2 regions of the Neorhizobium sp. T25_13 genome follow, and region 1 is predicted to be linked to the other one. Evidence: predicted binding sites of a transcription regulator. Region 1 holds the regulator's gene; the other holds the start of a gene.
The links. Region 1 encodes PhoB, which activates phosphate uptake and scavenging genes when phosphate is short. Its sites were predicted from a motif close to TGTCATNNANCTGTCAT; they were not measured.
Positions count from the first base shown of each region.

Region 2: C5J22_RS29420 (DUF2794 domain-containing protein) is a predicted target of PhoB. The motif match lies at 1,981-1,997, and genes of this name have one in related genera.

Region 1 is NZ_PVBI01000002.1:407,700-410,872, reverse strand. Features, by position in the region: gene C5J22_RS31910 (hypothetical protein) at 1-2, shown strand, start outside; gene C5J22_RS05525 (winged helix-turn-helix domain-containing protein) at 256-942, opposite strand; gene phoB (phosphate regulon transcriptional regulator PhoB) at 957-1,640, opposite strand; gene phoU (phosphate signaling complex protein PhoU) at 1,662-2,375, opposite strand; gene pstB (phosphate ABC transporter ATP-binding protein PstB) at 2,419-3,173, opposite strand, start outside.
Region 2 is NZ_PVBI01000024.1:34,117-37,289, reverse strand. Features, by position in the region: gene C5J22_RS29430 (sulfite exporter TauE/SafE family protein) at 42-779, shown strand; gene C5J22_RS29425 (thioredoxin family protein) at 975-1,724, shown strand; gene C5J22_RS29420 (DUF2794 domain-containing protein) at 2,018-2,407, shown strand; gene C5J22_RS29415 (GNAT family N-acetyltransferase) at 2,417-2,974, opposite strand; gene C5J22_RS29410 (Bax inhibitor-1/YccA family protein) at 3,084-3,173, opposite strand, start outside.

The DNA of each region.
Region 1 (3,173 bases):
AATTCCGGTGCTTAAATACCTTTCGCGGTAACTGCCGCGAAAGGCTTCTAAATAGTCCGTGGCACGCCGCCCTATCTCCCCCCTAGCGGGGGAGAATGGAATTTCAACATCTTAGCTTCAGCTAAGTGTTAGAAATTCCAAGAGAGGGGTCCAACGCCGGTGCCAACAGCAAACCCGCCAGCCTCCATGGCAGTGAGCCACCGGCTCGCCATGAGCCGGTCAGGACAAAAGTTAGCCCGGGCCAAGCGGACGGCGTCAGAAATCGCCCAATGCGTATCCGGCGCCGCGCACGGTCCGGATCACATTGTCGGATTTGCCAAGGCTGATGACTTTTCGCAACCGGCCGATATGGACGTCGATCGCCCGCTCGTCGACGGTCGTGTCGTCGCCCCAGAGGGATGCCTTCAGCTCAGTCCGAGAATAGACCTTGCCCGGTGTCCGCATCAGGAATTCAAGGAGCTTGAACTCCTTAGGCCCGAGCTTGACCTCACGTTTCTGCCGGTGAACTCGATGGGCTTCCCGGTCGAGCGTGAGATCGCCGACCTTGAGCATGTGGTCCAGGAGGGCGGGATTGACGCGCCTCAGCAGGTTCTTCACACGGACGACGAGCTCGACCGGGGAAAATGGCTTCATGAGGCAATCGTCGGCACCCGCCGCGAGTGCTATGAGGTGAAGGCCTTCGCCACCCGACGGCACGAGGAGGATGATCGGAAGGCGCGACAGGACGGGATCGAGACGCACCTCGCGGCATACCTCGAGACCTCGCACGCCCGGAAGGTCCGAACTCATGACCAGGATATCCGGCGGAACGGCTTTCAAGCGATTTGAGATCTCGGCTCCACTTGCCAGCATCGATACGACGAAGCTGTCGGCCACGAGGGCTTTCTGCAATATCAGGCGGAACGACTCGTCGTCGTCGACCAACAGGACCCGCGCGCTCATCTCGTGGCCACCAACTATGTTTCCATGGAGTATCCGGCACCGCGAACGGTGCGGATGACATCCTGCATGTTGGAGAAGTTGAGTGCCTTGCGAAGTCTTCCCACATGGACGTCGACCGTACGCTCGTCGACGTAGATGTCGTGGCCCCAGACGCCGTCCAGAAGCTGCGAGCGGGAGAAGACCCGCCCCGGCGCCGCCATCAGGAATTCGAGCAGGCGGAATTCGGTCGGGCCAAGGCGCACCTCGCGGCTCTTGCGGTGAACGCGATGGGTTTCCCGATCGAGTTCGATATCGCCGCAGCGGAGAACGCTGGAGAGCACCTCGGGACGGGCCCGGCGCAGCATGGCCTTGACGCGGGCCATCAGTTCCGGCGTCGAGAAGGGTTTTACCACATAGTCGTCGGCGCCGGTGGCGAGGCCGCGAACACGTTCGCTCTCCTCGCCGCGGGCCGTCAGCATGATGATCGGCAGGCGCTCGGTTTCCGGGCGCATGCGCAGCCGGCGGCAGAGTTCGATGCCGGAAACGCCGGGCAGCATCCAGTCCAGGATCAAAAGGTCCGGTACCCGCTCCTGAAGCCGAATTTCGGCCTCGTCGCCCCGCAAAACGGTATCGACCTCATAACCCTCGGCTTCCAGATTGTAACGAAGAAGCACGCTCAGCGCTTCTTCGTCTTCTACGACAGCGATTTTCGGCAGCATTCTTGGTCTGCTCCGTCAGTTCTATTCGGTGATCGCGCCGAGCGTGTTCGACGAGTCGTCCTTCGGACGATCGCCTTCCGGCTGGGCGCCCGTCGTCATGTAGTAGATGGTCTCGGCGATGTTGGTGGCGTGGTCGCCGATACGCTCGATGTTCTTGGCGCAGAACAGAAGATGCGTGCAGGTGGTGATGTTGCGCGGATCCTCCATCATGTAGGTGAGGAGTTCGCGGAACAGCGAGGTGTACATCGCGTCGATTTCCTCGTCGCGGCTGCGGATCGCCTCGGCCTTTTCCGCCGAACGCGTCGCATAGACGTCGAGGACGTCCTTGAGCTGGACGAGGGCGAGATCGGAGAGATGTTCGAGGCCGCGGGCGAGCTTGCGCGGAACGCCGGTGCCCTGAACCGCGATGACGCGCTTGGCGGTGTTCTTGCCGAGGTCGCCGACGCGCTCCAGATCGGAGGCGATGCGCAGCGAACCGACGATCTCGCGAAGGTCGGCCGCAACCGGCTGGCGGCGGGCGATCGTGATGATCGCCTTGTCGCCGATCTCGCGCTCGGCGTGATCGAGGATCACGTCGTCGGAGATGACCTTCTGGGCGAGTGCGGCGTCGGAATTGACCAGCGCACGTACGGCGTCCGAGCACATCTGCTCGGCGAGACCGCCCATTTCGGAGATCCGGCGACCGAGGTATTTCAGTTCGTCGTCATAGGCCGACAATATATGGGAAGAAGACATGTTTAGCTTCCTGATGAGAGTGACGACTGCAAAGACGGGCGTATCAGCCGAAGCGACCCATGATGTAGTCCTGCGTGCGCTGGTCGTCCGGATTGGTGAACATCTTGTCCGTATCATTCTCCTCCACCAGATAACCCAGGTGGAACATGGCCGTGCGTTGCGAGACGCGGGCAGCCTGCTGCATCGAGTGCGTCACGATCACGATGGTGAAATTTGTACGGAGTTCGTGGATGAGTTCCTCCACCTTGGCGGTGGCGATCGGGTCGAGAGCCGAACAGGGCTCGTCCATCAGGATGACTTCGGGGCTGACCGCCACGGCGCGTGCTATGCACAGGCGCTGCTGCTGGCCGCCGGACAGGCCGGTACCGGGGCTGTCGAGGCGATCCTTTACCTCGTTCCACAGGCCGGCCTTCTGCAGCGATGACGTGACGATTTCGTCCAGATCCGCCTTGGAGCGCGCCAGGCCGTGGATGCGCGGGCCGTAGGCGACATTTTCATAGATCGATTTGGGGAACGGGTTCGGTTTCTGGAACACCATGCCGACCTTGGCGCGCAACTGCACCGGGTCCACCTGGGGATCATAGATGTTTTCACCGTCGATCGAGATATGCCCTTCCACGCGGCAGATCGAAATCGTGTCGTTCATGCGGTTGAGGCAGCGCAGGAAGGTCGACTTGCCGCAGCCGGACGGACCGATGAAAGCCGTGACCGTACGCTGCCGTATTTCGATATTCACATCGATAATGGCGTGCTTGTCGCCATAATAAACCTGAACGTCCCGGGCGGAAATCTTGGTGT
Region 2 (3,173 bases), on a different contig from region 1:
GTGGAGGCCCTCGATCCCAGCTGTCCCAAGGTCCCGCGCCCTTGACCGTCGTCATCCTCATCGGAATGGCCGTCACCGTTTTCCTGACATCGCTGCTTTCGGGAATTTTCGGCATGGCGGGCGGGCTGATCCTGCTCTGGGTGCTGCTTTTCCTCTTTCCCGTCAGTACCGCGATCGCCATCCACGGCGTCATCCAGATGGTCTCGAACGGGTCGCGTGCCTGGTTCTCGCGCGCCTATATCGACTACCGCATTCTCGGCATTCTGGGCCTGGGCCTGGTCATCTCGAGCATCATCCTGCTGATCGTCGACTATCAGCCGGACCTGATCGTCGTGTCGATCGCCATCGGGCTGATGCCGATCCTGGTCTGGATGCCGGTATCGAAGCTGCGGCTCGATGCTTCGAAGCCGCTGCATGCATTGGCCTGCGGGTTGATCGCCGGCGCGTTGACGGTCGGCGTCGGCGTATCGGGGCCGACGATCGATATCTTCTTCATCCGCACGACGATGGACCGGCGCAAGGTGATCGCCACCAAGGCGGCGGTACAGGTCGCCTCGCATGCCACGAAGGTGGTGTTCTACTGGAATGCGGCCTCGGAACTGCCGACCACCGAATGGATTGCGGTGCTGGTCGCGGCGCCGATCGCGATCCTCGGGGCGCGGGCCGGCAACGACATATTGCAGAAGATGACCGACCAGAATTTCCGCGCCTGGACGCGCTGGATCGTCACCGGCGTGGGTGCCGTTTATTTTACTCAGGGCCTGCTCAAACTGATTTGACCTCGGCGCGTTTTTCGCGAAGTTTGACATCCAGCGAAACGCATTCGGAAACCGATCAATTATCCGGTCTTCACCCCTTCGTGACTTTCTCTTGAGGGTGCCCGGTGGTTACTTTCCGCCATCCCTTGCGTTAGGCCCTTGATCGCCGCGAGCAATCGTGGATAACAGTTACCCTGATAAAAAGGTCTGCCACCCATGCCCTTTCGTTTTCGCTCCGTACTCCTTGTTGCGGGCCTGTTTTATGCGGGCGCTGCATTTGCGGGAGAGGTCAGGGCGCCGAAGGGCGTGATCGAACTTTTTACCTCCCAAGGCTGCTCCTCCTGCCCGCCTGCCGACGGCGCTCTGGGTGAGCTGGTGGCGCAGGGAGACATGGTCGTGCTTTCCTACCACGTCGATTACTGGAACTATCTCGGCTGGACCGACACGCTGAGCTCCAGGGAAAATACCGAGCGGCAATATGGCTATGCCAAGACGCTGGGGCGGAGCGGCGTCTATACCCCGCAGGCCGTCATCAACGGCCGCGATCACGTCAAGGGCACCGACCTCACGATCATCAACGACAAGGTGAAGGCACTCGGCCAAACCGGCAAGGGGCTCGACGTCCCGGTCACCGCGGCGATGCGCGGCGACGAAATCGAGATCGAGATCGGTGGCGGCAAGGGGCAGGCGGACGTCGTCGTCGCCTATTTCACCAAGCGCCAGCTGGTGGATGTTACCAAGGGTGAAAACAGCGGCAAGACGATGGAATATTGGCATGCCGTCTACGACGTGCAGTCGGTCGGCACCTGGAACGGTCAGAGCATGAAGCTGACCCTGCCGGGCAAACTTCTGGGCAAGTCGAAGAAGGATGGTTGCGCGATCCTACTGCAGACATCCGGCCCGGGCGGCGAGCCTGCGGCAATTCTCGGTGCGACCGTGCTGATGGCAGGCCGCAAAAAATACTGACCGCGGTCGCGGTTCCTGGCTTGCCGGATTGAGCGTGAACTGTTGTTGGCGGCCCGATCCAATAACATTGGGGGGCTGGGGGTAAGGGTCAATGCACCAGACCGGGCCATATGGCGCTGAAAACGGCGCCAACCAACGATGCCAATCTCGCTTCGAAATCGGGCACTCTTTTGTTCGAAATGGGGCAAGAATAAAATCGTGCGGTTCGTTTCCGGCAGGATTGCCAGGGTTGATTTTTGCCACCTCTCAGGCACACTGTCATATCTCTGACATTTGACGATTTGGGAGTCTTGATGACAGATCAGCCGGATTTGCCGGGGAGCCAGAGACCCCGGGACGCAGCCGTCGTCGTCGATCTCAGTGAATATCGGCAGAACCGCGATCCCGCGCCGGTCACCTTCCACCGGCGCGAACTGGATGCGATCTTGAGGATCTACGGCCGAATGGTCGGCGAGGGAGAGTGGAAGGACTACGCGATCGACCACCTCAAGGACCGAGCCGTGTTCTCCGTGTTCAAACGCTCCGGCGAAAGCCCGCTCTTCCGAATCGAGAAGAACCCGAAGCTCGCCGGCAAGCAGGGCGCTTACTCCGTGATGAACACCCATGGCATGATCATGAAGCGCGGCCATGAGCTGCCGCAGGTGCTGAAAGTGTTCGACAAGGTGCTGAAACTGATCGACTGAGGCGGCGCCCTATTCGGTAAACAGCGAGCCGGGATAGACGCCTGGATCCGGATCGGTTTCATTGCCTTCGCCGAGCGAGACCTGCATCAGCACCGTATCCTGCCACTTTCCGTGCTTGAAGCCGGTGCCCTTCAGGGTGCCCGTCAGTTCGAAGCCGAGGCCGCGATGGAGCGCCACGGAGGCGGGGCTTGCACCGCCGATGACGGCGACCATCTGGCGGAAACCCAGCGCCTCGCAGCGCACCAGCAGTTCCTTGAGCAGCGCCTTTCCGACGCCCTTGCCGCGCGCTTCCGGCGCCAGGTAGATCGAATCCTCGACCAGCCAGCGATAGGCGGGGCGGGTCCGGAAGGCGGATGCGTAGGCATAACCGAGCAGGGTGCCGTCTTCCTGTTCCGCTGCGATATAGGGGTAACCCTTGACCCGGATCGCCTCGAAACGGGTCGTCATCTCCGCCTGGTCGGGGGCCAGGATCTCATAGCTCGCGGTGCCGTTCAGCACGCTGTCGCGATAGATCTCGGTGATGGCGGGAAGATCGGCGGGGGAGGCGTCGCGGAGATGGAATGTCATTGAGATTTCAGGCCGTTGAAAGGGATCGCCAAGCCTATGCCGTGGCGCGAGGCCGAGCAATAAAAAAGGCGGCCCGGAGGCCGCCTTTTCCTATTCGAATTCCTCGAGATCAGTTGTTCCGGTTGCCCAGGAACTGGAGGAGGAACGTGAAGAGGTTGATGAAGTCGAGGTAGAGGGTCAGAGCGCCCATGATGGCCTT